DNA from 4 places in the Blastococcus montanus genome. Region 2 is predicted to be linked to each of the others. Evidence: riboswitches for the same ligand, from Rfam matches in the RefSeq annotation. Region 2 holds a riboswitch; each other region holds the start of a gene.
What was found. A riboswitch is a leader RNA that binds a small molecule or an ion and turns the genes downstream of it on or off. The one in region 2 is predicted to bind cyclic di-AMP.
Positions count from the first base shown of each region.

Region 1: another riboswitch for cyclic di-AMP. It lies ahead of ABDB74_RS19470 (C40 family peptidase); the one in region 2 lies ahead of ABDB74_RS12050 (transglycosylase SLT domain-containing protein).
Region 3: another riboswitch for cyclic di-AMP. It lies ahead of ABDB74_RS13650 (NlpC/P60 family protein); the one in region 2 lies ahead of ABDB74_RS12050 (transglycosylase SLT domain-containing protein).
Region 4: another riboswitch for cyclic di-AMP. It lies ahead of ABDB74_RS06835 (peptidoglycan DD-metalloendopeptidase family protein); the one in region 2 lies ahead of ABDB74_RS12050 (transglycosylase SLT domain-containing protein).

Region 1 is NZ_CP155551.1:4,058,525-4,062,724, reverse strand. Features, by position in the region: gene ABDB74_RS19480 (transglycosylase domain-containing protein) at 1-1,217, shown strand, start outside; gene ABDB74_RS19475 (YhjD/YihY/BrkB family envelope integrity protein) at 1,167-2,120, opposite strand; cyclic di-AMP (ydaO/yuaA leader) riboswitch at 2,315-2,473, shown strand; gene ABDB74_RS19470 (C40 family peptidase) at 2,491-3,606, shown strand; gene ABDB74_RS19465 (hypothetical protein) at 3,628-4,185, opposite strand.
Region 2 is NZ_CP155551.1:2,498,028-2,502,227, forward strand. Features, by position in the region: gene ABDB74_RS12035 (GAF and ANTAR domain-containing protein) at 1-425, shown strand, start outside; gene ABDB74_RS12040 (hypothetical protein) at 499-930, shown strand; gene ABDB74_RS12045 (hypothetical protein) at 938-1,324, opposite strand; gene ABDB74_RS12050 (transglycosylase SLT domain-containing protein) at 1,576-2,460, opposite strand; cyclic di-AMP (ydaO/yuaA leader) riboswitch at 2,660-2,797, opposite strand; gene ABDB74_RS12055 (50S ribosomal protein L11 methyltransferase) at 2,911-3,567, opposite strand; gene ABDB74_RS12060 (SDR family NAD(P)-dependent oxidoreductase) at 3,612-4,200, opposite strand, start outside.
Region 3 is NZ_CP155551.1:2,857,648-2,861,847, forward strand. Features, by position in the region: gene ABDB74_RS13645 (carboxyl transferase domain-containing protein) at 1-1,628, opposite strand, end outside; cyclic di-AMP (ydaO/yuaA leader) riboswitch at 1,963-2,118, shown strand; gene ABDB74_RS13650 (NlpC/P60 family protein) at 2,134-2,676, shown strand; gene ABDB74_RS13655 (hemerythrin domain-containing protein) at 2,724-3,206, opposite strand; gene ABDB74_RS13660 (Rieske 2Fe-2S domain-containing protein) at 3,203-4,141, opposite strand.
Region 4 is NZ_CP155551.1:1,389,005-1,393,204, reverse strand. Features, by position in the region: gene ABDB74_RS06845 (maleylpyruvate isomerase N-terminal domain-containing protein) at 1-751, shown strand, start outside; gene ABDB74_RS06840 (VTT domain-containing protein) at 745-1,419, opposite strand; gene ABDB74_RS06835 (peptidoglycan DD-metalloendopeptidase family protein) at 1,461-2,693, opposite strand; cyclic di-AMP (ydaO/yuaA leader) riboswitch at 2,704-2,861, opposite strand; tRNA gene ABDB74_RS06830 (tRNA-Ile) at 3,010-3,083, shown strand; gene ABDB74_RS06825 (hypothetical protein) at 3,324-3,701, shown strand; gene ABDB74_RS06820 (alpha/beta hydrolase) at 3,786-4,200, opposite strand, start outside.

The sequences.
Region 1 (4,200 bases), 1.6 Mb from region 2:
ACAAGGTCTTCGTCGCGGCGGCCGCGCTGGCCCGGGGGTACTCGACCGAGTACACCCTCACCGCCCCGAGCCCGTACCACTCCCGCGTCTACCGGGACCAGGGCGGCCCGTACGACGTCCGGAACTCCGGGACCTACCGCGCGACCCTGGACCTGACCACGGCGCTGTACCAGTCGTCCAACACCTACTTCCTGGCCCTCGAGGACGCCCTGGGCAGCATCGAGGAGCCGGTGCGCATCGCCGAGCGGATGGGCCTGTACGAGCACGGCCCCGCCGGGCTGGCCGAGAAGACGATCGAGCAGAACAACGGCTCGTTCGCCTTCGGCCCCGAGGCCACCAGCCCGCTGGGGCTGGCCGGTGCCTACTCGACGCTGGCCGCGAGCGGGACGCAGTGCGACGTCGTCCCGGTCACCGCGCTGCTCGACCGCTCCGGGGAGCCGGTCCTCGACGACGACGGCGAGCCGCTGGTCGGCGGGGACCGGTGCACCTCCGACGCCATCCCGGCCGGGGTCGCGAACACCCTCAACCAGATGCTGCGCAAGGACGTCGAACCCGGCTACGCCGGGCAGACCGGCCGGCGCGCCTACGTCCCCGGCCACCAGATCGCCGGCAAGACCGGCACCACCCAGGAGAACGTCTCGGTCGCCTTCGTCGGCTACACCCCGGAGATCGCGGCGAGCGTCATGGTCTTCAACCCCACGGAGAAGGAGGACGTCGGCGGCTTCGGCGGCGGCAAGGGCGCCACCATCTGGCACGACGCGATGGCGCCGATCCTCACGGCCCGCGGCAGCAGCGACTTCCCGCCGGCCGACCCGGCCGTGGTCCGGGGCAACACGATCCGGGTGCCGAGCTGCTCGGACCCGTTCGACTGCCAGGACGCGCTGCGGCGGGCCGGCCTCGTCGACTGGGTCATCCGGGTGGACAGCGACCTGGCGCCGGGGGAGCTGGTGGGCACGAGCCCGCCGGCGGGAGGCCGCGCCGTCCGCGGCCAGGTGGTCGCCATCCTGGTCAGCAACGGCTCGCGCCACGTCCCGCCGCCGCCACCCCCTCCGCTGCCTCCGCCGCCCGTTCCCCAGCCGCCGCCGGCGCCCGTTCCCGAGCCGCCGGCCCCGCCGGCACCGCCGGCACCGGACACAGTTCCGGACGGCGGCACGGAGCCGCCGGACTCACCGGACGTGGTCGAGACCCGGTCCTGGCGCGACCGGCTGCCCTCCTGACCGCCGGGCGGGCCCGGGCCGCCGGCCGAGCAGGTCGTCCAGCGACTCCGTCGCCAGCCAGCCGCACAGCACGACGAGGTGCAGCAGGAACAGCCAGAGGCCGAGCGCGACCACCCCGCCGACGACGTCGAGCCCGCCGAACGGTGCACCGAGGTCCAGCGGGAGGGAGAGGAACAGCACGAAGCCCTGGAGGAAGCCCGACAGGCAGGCGGCGGTGAAGAGCGCGCCCGCGGCCAGGGCCGGCCAGCGGACCCGGCCGCCGCCCACCACCTGGAACCCCCACGCGAGCGGGACGGTGAGGGCCGCGAGGACCGCGTAGAACCCCACCGCGACCTGCCCCAGCGTGGCGGCGACGCCACCTCGGTCGGCGAGGTCGGCCATGAGCGAGGCGACCAGCAGGAGCGGGTACAGCAGCGCCGGCGCGAGGACGAGGAGGGGAAGGGTCGCCAGCCGGCCGCGCCAGCCGGTCATCCCCTCCTTCCGGGCACTGAACCGCATGAGCGCGCGGCGCAGGCCCTCGCCGTAGAGCGACATCGGGAGCAGGGCCAGCAGCGCCCCGATCGGATCCAGGTCCACGCCGGCGTCCACCAGGCGCGCGACGGCGGCCGGCGCGCCGAGGTCACCGGGCAGCAGGTCGGCCAGCCGGGCCCCCAGGTCGTGCACGCGGCCGGCGGAGGTGAGCCAGGTCGTCAGGCCGAACGCCAGCACGAGCAGGGGCACCACCGCGATCCCGGCGTAGAAGGTCAGGCCGGCGGCGATCAGCGCCAGGTCCCGGCCCCGCAGCCGGGTGCGTACGCCGGAGGTGACGCCGGTCAGCAGGGCACGCGGCCACGGCCGGGTGCCGAACGGGAGCATCCCTCCGTAGTGGTCCTCGCGTGGGGTGCCGAAACGGGGCCGGCGCACCGTCCGCACGCCCGCCGCCGCGTGCGGGGCGCCGGCCGGGAGATGACGGATCGCAGACCGGCGGTGCCGCGCAACGTGACGAGGCGCGCAGCCGTCCAGGTCGGGAAATGTGGCCCAGGGATTGTCACGGTCCGGTCACGGCCCTACGGTGGGTCCGTCCGCCGGGGCCCCACGTCACTGCTTGAGTGACACCCCGCCGGGCGCCGTCGAGCCGGTCATCCACAATTGTGGGTGCGCGGGCCGGGGACCCACCGCAGCACTGGGGTGTAGCGCGGGCGGCCATGTGCCGTCGCGCCGGGCGAACTCCCGCTCGAACCCGTCAGCTAACCCGGTAGGCGGCTCGTGGATGAGATCGGAGAGCCGCCGCACCATGGCGACCCCCCTGCGCACGCCCGCCCGCCGCCGCACCGTCCGGGCCGGTCTGGCCCTCGCCGGCACGGTCGGGCTCCTGCTGACCGCGGTTCCCGCGTCCGCGGACCCCGGAGACCCGAGCACCTCGGCGGAGGCCGCCCAGCTGATCGCCGAGCGCGGCCACGAGCTCGAGATCATCACCGAGCAGTTCAACGAGGCGCGCGATGCGCTCGACGCCCAGCAGGCCGCCGCGGAGGCCGCGGCCGCTCAGCTGGAGCAGGCCACCGCCGCCCTGGCCGCCGCGCAGGAGGCGGTACGGGGCGTCGCGCGCAGCGCGTTCACCGGCGAGAGCCTCGGGTCGCTGCAGGCCCTCATGACCAGCGAGTCGGCCGACGAGTTCGTCAGCCGCGTCGCCACGCTGCAGGCGATCGCCGGCCACCAGAACGGCGTCCTCGACCACGCCGCGGAGGCCAACGTCGCCGCCGCACAGGCGCAGGCCGCCGCCGAGACGACCGCCGCGGACGCGCAGGCCGCCTACGACGCCGTCGCCGCGCAGCAGGCCGACCTGGAGCGGCAGGTCGCCGACTACCAGGCCCAGTACGAGCGGCTCAGCGCCGCGGAGCAGCAGGCGGCCGCAGCGGCCGCCGCGGCCGCCCACGCCACCGCGCACGCCGCCGAGGTGGCGGAGGAGCGCAGCGCCGCGCCGGAGCGGGCCAGCCGTACCGAGCGGACCGCCCCCGCGCCCGGCGCCGCGCCGCCGGCGCCGGTCGTCGCGAACGGTTCGGCCGCGCAGATCGCCGTCGACACGGCCATGGCCCAGCGCGGCAAGCCGTACGTGTGGGCCGCGTCGGGGCCGGGCTCCTTCGACTGCTCGGGACTCACCAGCTACGCGTACCGGGCGGCCGGCATCAGCCTTCCGCGCGCCAGCCGCAACCAGGCGGCCACCGGCCAGCCGGTGTCCCGCGCCGAGGCCCGCCCCGGCGACCTGGTGTCCTTCTACAGCCCGGTGAGCCACATCGGCATCTACATCGGCAACGGCCAGATGGTGCACGCGCCGACGTCCGGTGACGTCGTGAAGGTGGCGAGCGTCGACTCCATGGGCGCCACCCCCAAGTTCAACCGCGTCGCGAGCTGACGGCTCAGCTGCGGGGCCGGGTCAGGGCGGGAACGCCGCCCGACCCGGCCCGGTCACCTGCTGGAGCAGCCCCCAGACGAACGCCGCACGGACGCCGCCGGGCAGGTGTACCTCCCAGCGGGTGACCACCCGGGGATCGACCCCGCGTGCACCCGGCAGGCCGACGACGTCGTCGAGCACGTGCTCCCAGACGAGCAGCCGGCCGGCCGACGCCGCGGGGACGCGGGACCCCGGCGCCCGGACCAGGTGCTCGTTCAGCACCGATCCACCCGGGCCCGTGAGCATCTCCCACCACAGGTGCGGCCACAGCGGCAACGGCCAGCGGCGGACCTGGACGTCGAGGTCGCCGAAGCGCCGGTCCTCCAGCTCCTCCGGTGGGCCGAGGACCGCCACGCGCAGCGCCAGCCCGCGAGGGGCCCGGGGGGAGTGCTGCAGCGCCTGCCAGCGGGTGTGCGCGGCGTGCGCCTCGGCCCGGGTGGCGCCGAGCCGCGGGAGCGCCGCGGCCGTGAGGTCGGGACGGACGTCGGCCATCCGGCGCAGCAGCACCAGGCAGAACTCCCGCCGGGCCAGTCCGCGCACGTGCCCGACCCTGCC
Region 2 (4,200 bases):
CGCACACCGACGGGACCTGGGCGGACTTCGCCGCGGAGGCCGCAGCCGCGGGCTGCGACAGCGTGCTCTCCTACCCGCTGCCGGTGCAGGAGCGGGTGGTCGGCGCGATGAACGTCTACGCGCGCGGGCTCTCGGCCTCCGACGACCGCACGCACGGTCTGGTCTCCCGCCTGGCCGCGTACGCCGTCGGTCCGGTGTCGAACATGTACCTCTACGAGACCGCGGTCGAGCGGGCCGAGCACCTGGAGGCCGCGCTGGAGTACCGGGCGGTGATCGACCAGGCCAAGGGCATCCTCATGGAGCGGCACAAGCTGACCGCCGACCAGGCGTTCCAGCTGCTGGCCCGGGTGTCGATGGAGACCAACACCAAGCTGCGTGACGTGGCGGCCGAGTTCGTGTTGACCGGGGAGCTGCGGGAGCGCTGAGCCGGCGGTTCCTCCCCCGCCGGGATCCGCGAGTCGGCTTGCGCGCCGGACACCGGTCCCCGACGGTGGCCACATGGATCCCTTCCGCGGTCTCGGCATGCCCCGGATCCCGGGGTTCGGCGAGCTGCTCGCGCTGCTGCAGACCCAGACCGAGGCGCTGTCCCAGCTGCCCCGGACGCTGGCCGACCTCAACGGGGCGGTGCGTGAGCTGACCGCCGCGACCACGTCGGCGCGGGAGACGATCGCGTCGGCCCAGCGGATGGCCGAGCGGCTGGAGGACCTGGTCGACGAGCTGGAGGAGCCGGTGCGCGCGCTGCGCCCCGGCATCGAGCGGGTCGGCCGGGTGCTGGACGACCCGGCGGTCGACACCGTGCCCGACACGCTGCGGCGGATCCACGAGGACCTGATGCCGCTCATCTCCGGACTGCGGCAGGCGCAGAGCCGGGTGGGCTCGGTGACCGGGCTGCTGCGCCGCCGCCCGGGGGACGGGGACGACGGCTACTGAGCCACCCTCAGCCGTCGGCGGCAGGCGGCTCGCGGCGGACGAGGTCGCCGACGGCCTCCTCCAGCCGCGCCCACGTGGAGCTCCACTCCACCAGCGGGTCGAGGATCCGCTCGAACACCGCGAGCTGCTGGTCGAAGGCCTGCAGCTGAGCGGTCATCGCCGCGATCGACTGCCGCTGGGCCCTGACGACGTCGGCGATCGCCCGCACCTGCGCGGCGGACATCGCGCCCGGGGGGCTGGGCAGCGCCGGCAGCGACAACCTGCCGGGGACGGCGCCGGCCAGGTTGCGGGCCCGGTCGCTGAAACCGCGCAGCTGGTTGACGAACTCGTCGACGGACCGACCCACGATCCCGCTCGGCGGGGTCGCCCGGTCGGCGTCGTCGGCCTCGGTCATCGCTCCCCCTCCGGCTGCCGTGCCGGATCCGACCTTAGGCGCGCGTCGCCGTCGAGGGCGACCCGTACCGACGGTCCGGGGCACGGGAGCGCCCGCCGGGACATCGATCGCCCCACCCGGTTCAGCGGCCGTCGAGCAGGGCCAGCTCCCGGCCGACCAGCTCGCGACGCCGGCCGCACGACCCCGACCGCGACGGCCGCGGTCGGACTCCTCGGCCGGTGTACTCCCGAACCGGCGTCACGAGCCGCGGGTCAGTACCAGCCCTTCGCCTGGGAGTGGCTCCACGCGCCGCACGGCGAGCCGTAGCGGTTGTTGATGTAGATCAGCCCGGCGTCGATCTGGCGATAGCCGTCGGAGGTCTTGGCGATGCCGGTACCGGCCCACGTCGAGTCGAGGAACTGCGCGATGCCGTAGGCGGTGCTGCGCGGGTTCTGCGCGTTGGGGTTCCAGCCGCTCTCCTTGCCCCACAGGCTCTCCAGGCAGGTGAACTCGCTGCCGCCGACCTTCTGCATGGCGTAGCCCTTGATGGACCCGGCAGGCGCGGCGGGCGCGGCCGGGGCGGCCGGGGCGGCCGGTGCCGGCGCGGCACGCCCGGCGCGGGGGGCGGCGGCCTGCACCTCGGCAGCGCGGGCGGCCTCCGCGGCGCGGGCGGCCTCCGCGGCGCGGGCGGCCTCCGCGGCACGCGCAGCCTCCGCGGCACGGGCGGCCTCGGCCCGTGCGGCCTCCTCGGCGGCACGGCGGGCGGCCTCCTCCGCCTCGAGACGGGCGGCCTCCTCGGCTGCGCGGCGGTCCAGCTCGGCCTGGTCGGCGGCAGCCTGCGCCTCGGCCGCCGCGACCTGCTCGGCCACGCGCTCGCTCCGGCTGGCGGCCAGCGGCTGGAGCGAGCCGGCCGCGGTCTCGGCGACATCGGCCGGAGCCGCGTCGGCGGTGATGCCCAGCTGCTCCGCGATGCTGACCGGCGCCAGCTGCGGCTCCGCCTGTGCAGCGGGCTCGCCGCCGCTGGTGAGGACGCTGGCCGTCAGGCCGCCCGCGGCGGCGACCGCCAGCAGCAGCGCGGGGCGGCGGCCCGCCACGAAACGGCGGCGGCCGCCGGCCGTACGCGCGGCGCGGGCGAAGGAGGTGGGGCGAAGGTTCATGGGGTGGGACTGCTCCAGGTGCAGGGCACAGCAGCCGGCCGTCGGAGCGGCGCGGTGCTGCTGCGAGGTGGTCGAGTGGCAGCGCGGGTGGCGGGCGGGACGCCCGGAGCTCAGCGCGGGGAAGGCGCGCGCGAGGTACCGGACCGGCTGCGGATCCGTGCAGGGTGGACCCGCAGGCTCGCCATGCGGCGGCTCTCCGTTCTTCCGACGGCCGCCTACCGGGTTAGCTGACGGATTCGGGCGGGAAACGGCCCTACCCGCGCCGGAACGTGCCCGGCGCGCGATTCACCCCAGTGCTGCGGTGGGTCCCCGGCTCGCCCCGGAGGGCGACTCGGCGGCGCCCGGCGGACCTCCCCGAATGGGGAGCGGACGACCGGCCGGGCCCAGCCACGGTAACCACCGTTATCCGTCCGTGACAATGCCTGGCGCAGGAAAAGACGTCCGCGGGGCTCAGGGCAGCCGCCACACCGTCGTCCGGCGCAGCTGAGCGGGGTGGTCCGGCGAGGACCCGGTGTCAGGGACCTCGTAGACGGCCAGAGCGCTCAGCCGGTCCTCCGGCAGGTACACCCGGCCCGGATCGCCGATGAGCACCTCCGCCCCCCGGCCGCGGGCGGCGTCGAGGAACGGCAGCACGCGGTCGGTCATCTCCCGGTCGTAGCAGACGTCGCCGGCCAGGATCACCGCCACGTCCGGCGGCGGGGCGCCCAGGACGTCTCCCACGGGCGTGATGCCCGGGGTCCCGTTCCGCTCCGCGTTCACGGTGATCGCGGTGAGCGCGAAGGGGTCGACGTCGCTGGCCAGGACGCCGGTGGCCCCCGCCCGGGCGGCAGCGACGGCCACCAGCCCGCTGCCCGACCCGAGATCCAGCACCGTGCGGCCGGCGACCAGCTCCGGGTGGTCGAGCACGTACCGGGCCAGCGCCTGACCGCCCGGCCAGACCGCGGCCCAGAACGGCGGGTCGGTCGCGGTGTACCCCTGCTCGGTCGCCATCGCCTCCCAGAGGGCCACCACGTCGGCGGCCACGTGGAGCTCCACCTCGGGCACCAGCGCGGGGCGGGCCGGGCGGGTGTGGGCGCGGACGAAGGCGGCGGGAACGGGGAGGTCCACACCGGCAGTCAACCGCACCGCCCGGCCGGCGCCGGTCGCGGCCGTCAGGCCACCGGTGGGCCCGCCCGCCCCGCGCGACGGGCGATCAGCCGCCAGTAGGTCCCCGGCAGCAGCCGCACCAGCACATCGGGGACCGTCGCCGTCCAGCCGATCAGCAACCGCGGGCGGCGCTTCTCGATGGCCGTCACGATCTTCGCCGCGGCCTGCTCCGGTGGCATGCGCAGGAGCCTGGCGAACTGCCGTCGGCCCTCCTCGTACTCCTCCACCGAGACCCCGGAACCGGTCCGGGCGGTCTCCGCGATCCGGGTCCGGACGCCGCCGGGGTGCACCACGGTGACCCCGATGCCGTCGTCGGCCAGCTCGTGGCGGAGCGACTCGCTGAAACCGCGGACCGCGAACTTGCTCGTCGAGTAGGCGGCCTGACCGGCGGGCGCGAAGATCCCGAAGACGCTGGAGACGTTGACGACGTGGGCGCCTGGACGGGTCTTGAGCACCGGCAGCAGCGCATGGGTCAGCCGGACGACGGCGCGGACGTTGATCGCCATCACCCACTCGAACTCCTCGACGGTGACCTGGTCGAACCGCCCGCCGAGCGCCACCCCGGCGTTGTTCACCAGGAGCGTGGTCCCGGGG
Region 3 (4,200 bases), 360 kb from region 2:
TCACCGGCGCGCTGCTCGCCGGGCGCGGAGTGCTCGACGTCGGCGAGCAGCTGACCCCGGCGGACGGTCTCGCCCACTCGCACCGCGACGCGGAGCACCGTGCCGCCGGCAGGGAGCGCGACGACGTGCTCCATCTTCATCGCCTCCAGGACGACGACCGCACCCCCGGGCCCGACCGTCGTGCCGGGCCCCGCCTCGACGGCGACGACGGTGCCGGGGACCGGGGCGCGCAGCCCCTCCTGCTCCGCGTCCTCCTGGGGAGCCGGGGTCAGCTCGGCGAGGTGGTCGTCGACGAACGTGGTGGTCGCGCCGGCGACGTCCGGATGGGCCAGCAGGGCCCGGAGGAAGGCGGTGTTCGTGGCGACGCCCCGGATGTCGACCTCGGCGAGCGCACGGTCGAGCCGGCGCAGCGCGTCGGGCAGCCCGCCCTGCCGCTCGGCGACCACCACCTTGGCCAGCAGCGGGTCGTAGCGGGGGCTCTGCTCGGTGCCGGCCCGCGCCGCGGTGTCGACGCGGACGCCCGGGCCGCCGGGCAGGACGAGGGAGGTGATCACGCCGGACGACGGGACGACCGCGCCGTCGGCGGTGAGCGTCTCCGCGCTGATGCGGGCCTGCACGGCCCAGCCGGACGGCCGGGGCGGGCCGCCGGCGAGGCCCAGCTCGCCGAGGGTGGCCCCGGCGGCGACCCGCAGCTGGAGCCGCACCAGGTCCAGCCCGGAGGTCTCCTCGGTGACGGTGTGCTCCACCTGCAGGCGCGGATTGCACTCGAGGAAGGTGAACCGTTCCGGATGATCGGCGGGCACGAGGAACTCGACCGTCGCCAGGCCGCGGAGCCCGACGTGCCGGGCGAACGCGGCCGCGGCGTCGTGCAGCTTCCCGCGCACCCGCTCCGGGAGGTCCGGGGCCGGGGCGATCTCGACGACCTTCTGCCGGGTGCGCTGCAGCGAGCAGTCGCGGTCGCCGAGCACGACGACCTCCTCGCGGTCGTCGCCGAGCACCTGCACCTCGACGTGCCGGGCCCGTTCGACGAGCTCCTCGGCCAGCAGGGCGTCGGTACCGAAGGCGACGCGGGCCTCGTCGGACACCTGCGCGACGGCCGCCGCGACGTCGTCCCCACGGCGGAGGATGCGGGTGGCCCGCCCTCCCCCGCCGTGCCGGGCCTTGAGCATGACCGCGCCGGTGGCGCCGAGGAGGTCGGCGACGGCGCCCGGGTCGGGGTCCTCCCCGGTGCCGCCGGGGACCGGGACACCGGCGGCCCGCGCCGCGTCCCGGGCGAGGACCTTGTCGCCGGCGATCTCGAGGACGGCCGCGCCGGGGCCCACCACGGTGACCGGGCCGCCGGCGTCGGCGCAGGCGCGCGGCAGCGCCGGGCTCTCGGAGAGGAAGCCGTAGCCCGGGTGGATCAGGTCGCAGCCGTTGTCGAGCGCGGCGCGCACGATCGCGGCGGCGTCGAGGTAGGCGGCCGGGCCGCTGCCGGGGAGCACGACGGTCTCGTCCGCGGCGGCGAGGTGCGAGGCTTCGGGTTCGTCGGCGGCGGTGACGGCGACCGACGTCATCCCCTCGGCAGCCGCGGCGCGGGCGATGCGGACGGCGATCTCGCCGCGGTTGGCGATCAGCAGGCGGGCCACCCGGCGATGCTCGCACGACCCGCCGGGCGGCTGTGGGGCCGGTCACTGCCGTGTACCGGCCCCAGCGGAGATGATCGTGGACAGTCAGTGAATCCACGCCGCGAAAGGCAAGTAAGTGGCCGACCACGCTCCGTGGCTGCGGACCGGTGAGGGCCGGAACCGCCACCGGGATCGACGGAGGTCGGCCCGCGAGTCGCGTTCCGGACCGGTCGCATCAACCGCCCGCCGGGGCCCCGATATGCCCGTCGTGACCGTTTTGTGACCCGTCCGTGATCCACCTACCGTTCCTCGCGGTCCGCCCGGGGCCCCCTCGTCACCACCACCGGTGACACCCGTGCGGGCACCGCCGAACCGCGCAGCGGCACGTCGCCGCGCGGGCCGGGGACCCACCGCAGCACCGGGGTGAAGCGCGACCGGCAGTGCCGGAGCGCCGGGCGAGTTCCCCGCCCGAACCCGTCAGCTAACTCGGTAGGCGGTTGCTGGAGAACAGGAGAAACCGTCGTCCATGACGACCACTCGCACGTCCACGACCCGTCGTTCGCTCCGCGGGGCGACGCTCGCCCTCGTCACCGGCGCGGGGATCGCCCTCGCCCCCCTGCCCGCCTCGGCCTCCGTCGGTGACGCACCGTCCGGCGCGCCGGTGGCCATGGCCGCCGCCCCGGCGCCCCACCACGCCGCTCCGGTCGCGGCGCCCACCCACGCCGCGCAGGTCGCCGTCGACAGCGCGCTGTCCAAGCTCGGGGCGCCCTACGTCTGGGGCGGCACCGGCCCCGGCGGCTACGACTGCTCCGGCCTGACCTGGTCGTCCTACCGCGACGCGGGCATCACGCTGCCGCGCACCTCGCGCGCCCAGTCGACGGTGGGTGTGCACGTCGACCGCGCCCACCTGCAGCCCGGCGACCTGATCTTCTTCTACTCGCCGGTCGGGCACGTCGCGATGTACATCGGCAACGGGCTGATGGTGCACTCCTCGACGTTCGGCCAGCCGGTGAAGGTCGTCCCCGTCGACTCGATGTGGGGCTACAACACCGCCCGCCGCGTCGTCTGATCCCTCCTGCGGACGGTGCCCCGGCCGGCCGGGGCACCGTCCGGTGGCTACACGTGCCGGAGGGTCGCGCGCTTGAGCCGCACGATCAGCCGCATCCCACCGGACTCGGCCAGCTCCCGCTGCCGCGCCCGCAACTGCTCGCCGAGCTCCTCGAGGCGCTCCTCCCCCAGGGCGTGCGACTGGGGGAACATGCGCTGCTCCTCCTCCATCGTGTGGTGGCGCACCGTCTTCTCGAGCATGCGGACCTCGGTGGTGAACTCCGGGTCGCTGACGTCCATGCGCATGACGGTGGCGACCTGGTCGTCGATCTGCCGGTGCTCGGCGTGCGCGAGGGCCAGCAGCGGGGAGACGTCGGGGACGGCGGGGTAGAACAGCTCGTCCTCTATCTGGGCGTGGATCTCGATCTCGCGCAGGAACCGGTCCCGCAGCTCCTCCCGCCGCCCGGCCTGGGCGTCGGTGGTCTCGGCCAGGTCGCGGAGCAGCCCGCGCAGGACGTCGTGGTGCGCGATCAGGACCTCGTCGGCCTTCATCGGGATGCCTCCTCGGCCGTGGTGATCGCCGTCGGGCTGCGCCAGGTGGCGCGCCGCCGCACCTCGACCGCGCCGTCGGTGATGCGGGTGTCGTAGCAGGGCAGCGGCGCGGTGGACGGTCCCTGCGCCGGCTCCCCGGTGTCGAGGTCGAACCGCGAGCCGTGCCACGGGCAGACGAGCTCGTCGCGGTGCAGCCACCCCTCCGCCATCGGCCCGCCCAGGTGCGGGCAGCGTCCGCTCACCGCCCGGACGCCGCCGTCGGTGCGGACCAGCACCACCGGGACGCCGTCGACGTCGACGCCGAACGGCTCGCCGTCCGGGAGGTCGGCGAGCCGGGTGACCGGGGTGAACGTGCGGGGCGACCGGCCGGCCGCAGAGTGGTCGACGCCGAGCCGGTGGCGGTAGGACAGGACGCCGCCCAGGTAGCCGCTGGCCAGGACGACGGCGTACCCGGCGGCGGCGGTGACCCGTGCCCGCGCCGCGCGGCCGCGTCCGCGGTCGGCGAACGACCAGGCGTAGAGCGCGAGCGCGGTGCTGTTGAGGGCGGCGTGCACGAGACCGACGCGGCGGGCCTCGTCGTGGGCGTGCTGCCAGTCGGTCATCCCGGTCGCGGCCGACGCCACCGCGCCCGCGATCCCGAACCCGACCACCGTCCGCGCCGCCTGGGCCGTGCCCGGGCCGCCGCGGCCGGTGGTGTCGAGGCCGTCGAGCAGGGCCGCCGCGCTCCACGAGCCGATCGGCAGGGCGACGAGAAAGGGGTGCAGCGGGTGCCCGAGCCACACGCCGTGCAGCAGGTCCTGCAGCGGGCGGGCGTACCGGCCGGCCAGCAGGAAGGTCAGCGAGACGCCGTGCTCGACCTGGTAGCTCGGCGCATCCAGCACCTGCCACCGCTCGACGGCGCCGACCGCGCGCTGGAACAGGGTCCGGACGCTCACCGGTGCAGCCTCTCCGTCGTCATCCCGGTGCCCTGCCCCGACCGCGGTGATCGAAAACA
Region 4 (4,200 bases), 1.1 Mb from region 2:
CTGCGTGCATCTGGGCTGCTGGGACGACCACGCCGCGCTGGCGGACCTGATCGCCTCCGCCCGCTCCGGTGGACGTGGCACCCCGCCCGATCCCGACGCCGTGAACGCCCGGGTCACGGCCGCGCACCGGGACGCCTCCCGCGAGGAGGTGCTGGCCGCGCTGCGGCGCAACCGGGAGGCCACCACCCGGTACCTCCACGAGGAGCCGACGGAGCTCGACACCGCGCCGACGGTCTCCGTCGTCGGGCGGCTGCCGCTGCTCAGCGTCGTCCTCGGGCAGGCCTACGAGCTCGCCGTGCACGGGCTGGACCTCGTGTCGTGCGGAGCCGAGCCACCGTCTGCGGCCGTGCTGCAGTCCGGCCTGGCAGCCCTCACCGACGTGACGGGAGCGCTGGCGGCCTCGACGGGGATCCGTGGCCGGGTCACCCTGGCCACGCCGGACGGCGGCTGGGGCTTCGCCGCCGACGGGAACGGGTGGCAGGTGCACCGGGTGCCGGCCGGCGTGGTCGAGGGCCCGGCCGTCGAGGGAGCGGCCGATCTCCTGCTCGACGCCGCCTCCGGGCGGGTGAACCCGGTGCCGGCGGCCGCCCGGCGCAGGCTGAAGGTCCACGACGTCGGCGGGCTGCTCCAGCTGGCGCCCATCGTGCAGCAGGTGCCCGGCATCCCGGGCGGGCCGATCCTGCAGCTGGCCGCCCGCACGGTGGGCGGGGCGGGGGGCGTGGTCGGCCGGCTGTTCGGCCGCGGTCAGTAGCGCTGCCGCTCCCCCGCCCGCCGCCGGTGCCACCACGCGAGACCACCGGCCAGCACGAGCAGGACGACGACGGCGACGACCGGCACGGTCGTGATCGTGGACAGCCGGGACACGACGAACCCGGCCGAGGCGCCGATGCCGACCTGCACCACCGTGCTCGGGACCAGCCCGACGGCGGTCGCCGCCAGGTAGGGCACCGGCCGGACGCCGCTGAGACCCGACCCGTAGCTGAGCACCGCGAACGGGATCACCGGAATGAGCCGGCCCACGAGCACGGCGGTGAACCCGCGGCCGGTGAAGAACTGGTCGGCGCGCTGGAGACGGGGCCCCGCCAGCCGGGCGGCGGCGGGCCGGCCGAGCACGCGGCCGAGCCCGAAGGCGGCGAGACCGGCCAGCACCCCGCCGGCGAGCGCCACGGCCAGCCCGGGGCCGAAGCCGAGGACCGCGCCGGCCAGCACCGAGAGCACCGACCGGGGCACGGGGGCCAGGAGCACCAGCGTCAGCGCGGCGACCAGAAGCGCCCAGCCACCCGCGCCGGCCGCGTCGAGCCAGGCGCGGAGCCGGTCGGGGGACGGCAGGTCGACGACGAGCGCCGCCACCGCACCGCCGAGCAGCAGCGCGGCCAGCGCGGCGGCGCGCAGCCAGACGTCCTGCCTCGCCGCACGCACATCCCGGTCCTGCGCGGGCTCCGGCGACCGCCGCGCCGGGGTCAGCTGCAGCTGCCCCCCAGCGAGACGCCGCGCTGCTCCAGCCACGGCACCGGGTTCGACCGATCGGCGTACAGGCCACCGCGGTGCACCTCGAAGTGCAGGTGCGGGCCGGTGGACTGACCCCGGTTGCCGACCTCCGCGATCTGCTGCCCGGCGCCCACGACCTCACCGGGGTTCACGAAGAACTGGTTGACGTGGCCGTAGACGGTGATGGCGCCGTCGGGGTGCTGGATCGCCACGGCCAGGCCGAAGCCGCTGGCCGGCCCCGCCTGGAGGACGACACCGGACTCCGGCGCGAGGACGGGGGTGCCGATCGGCGCGGCGATGTCCAGACCGAGGTGCATGGTCCCCCACCGGGCCCCGTAGCAGGAGGTCACGCGGCCCTGGGTCGGCGCGATGCCACCGCCGGCGGCGGACAGCGTGCTGACCGTCTGCTCGGCGGCTTCCCGCTGGTCCCACGTGGCGACGGGGTCGGCGGTGCCCTGCACCGACAGGAGCCTGATCTCCGCGTCGCGCAGCTGACCGTCGAGAGCTGCCTTCTCCGCCGCGAGCGCGTCGAAGTCGGCCTGGGCTTCGGCGAGCAGGGCGTCGGCGGCCACCTGGGCCTCGTGCGCCGCGCGGGCGGCCGCGTCCCGCTCCGCCACGGCCGCCCGGGCCTCGCGGTCGAGCTGGGCCTCCCGGGCCTCGACCACCCTCATCTCCTCGAGGGTCCGGGCCCGCTGCTCGCCCAGCAGGTCGAGCGTCGCGGCCTGCTGGAGGAGCTCGCCGGGCCCGTCGGCGTCCAGGACCATCTCCATCTCGCTGAGCGACTCGTCACCACCCATGTACGCCTCCCGGCCGAGGGTCGCGACGTCGTCCTGGGTGCGCGCCACGACTGCCCGGACGGCGGCGAGCTCCGCCGCGGTGGCCTCGGCGTGCTGCTGGGCCGTGGCGAGCGCGGCCTGCGTGGCGAGGACCGTCCCGCTGGCCTCCTCGGCCTCGAGCGTCATCTGCTGCAGGCGGTCCTCGGCCTCCCGCACCCGCTGCTCGATCCCGGCGACCTCGGCGGCGACGCGGTCGTGCTCGGACTGCACGTCGACGGCCGCGCCGGGGGCCGCGAGGGCCGGCCCGGCGCCGAGCCACGGGACGGCCAGCAGCGCGGTCAGCGCGGCCGCCCGCCGTCCGGTCCGGCGGAAACGCCCGGTCGTCCGCGTGGGCCCGGTCGGGTGGTGCAGGTGGTGCAGGGTCGCCAAGGCGACGTTCTCCGTTCCTCTACTCCGCCTACCGAGTCAGCTGACGGGTTCGGGCCGGAACGTGGCCCTACCTGCCTGCCGGTACGTGCGCAGGCAGGACTCACCCCAAGAACGGTGGGTCCCCGGTCCGTCCGGCCATCAGGCCGGACGGTTCGGCGGGGCCCGGTCGAGCCCCCGGGTTCGGGGGCGGGGTCGGCCGGGCCGCGAGGAACGGTACAAGCGAAGAGCCGAGATGTCACAGGGTGGTAACGCACCATGTCGGTCCGCCCCACCGGCACCACGGCGAGGCGGGCCCTTCTGGCAGGCTGTCGCCACCGGGGCGGTAGCTCAGCCGGTCAGAGCATGGGACTCATAATCCCTGGGTCGTGGGTTCGAGCCCCACCCGCCCCACCTGCGCCGACGCCCGCGCCGGACGACCTGGGACGGGAGCGTCGGCACCGGGCCGCCCGCCGCGGGACGGCCGTCGGGCCGCGGCAACCGGGGGGTATTCCCCCGCCGACCGCCGTCCACTCGTCGCCGGCGCCGACGTGACGAACACCTCAGGCCGAGACACCGACGATCCGCTCCGCCCGTGCTGCGCCGGTTGTCGCGAGTCGTGCGTCGCCACCCGTCCGCGGGTAGGACGGATGCATGACCCGCGACGACCTCGGTCCGGCGGCTCCGCCGCCCCCGCCCCGGTTCGGTCCCGTGCCCGCCGTCGTCGCACTCGTGCGGCTCCCCTTCGACCTCGTGGTCCTGCTGGACTACACGGTGCGCCAGCTCCCCCCGCTCCTGCAGGACGTGCGCAGCACCGTCAACGGGATCGCGCGGCTGGTGCGGCACGGCGAGGACGAGGGCGCGCTCCGTGAACTCCTCGACGAGCTCGCCCGCGCCGCCCGGGCGGACAACGCCGGTGCGCTCGCGCACCTGCTGCGCTCGTCCGGCGACCTGTCGGCCGTGCGGGCCGAGCTCGAACGGCTCCGTCTCCGGGCCGCCCTGGCCGACGACACCGACGTGCTCGAGAACTGACGCCGGCGGCCGTCGCGAGCGAGGTGTGGGCCGCCACGAAGGTGCCGTTGCCGCCCATCCAGGCGGTCAGCACGTAGGACCGCCTCACCGCCTGCCGATCGCGTAGACGTGGGCGACCACCGTGGTGCCGCTGCCCGGCCCGGCGAGGAACGGGGCGGCGGCGGCACGGAACGCGGTGATCGAGGGATCGCCGCTCCGGTCGACCGCACGGGCGGCCGGCCGGTAGGCCTGCTCGAGCCCGTGGTTGTCCCCGATGTCGCCGTGCTGGACCTCGAAGATCACGGTCGTGACGTTCGGGCTGTCGTCGTTCGGGCGGCTGTCCAGCCGCGGCACGACGTCGTACGCGTTCTCCAGCGCCAGCACCTGCACGGACGCCGGGATGTCGGCACGGGCGATCGGCGAACCGGCCGTGACCACGCTGCGCACGTCGAAGTCGAAGTCCGGGGTGCCGGCGTCGGAGGCGGCCTGCGCGGCCACCATGCCGCCCTGGCTGTGGCCG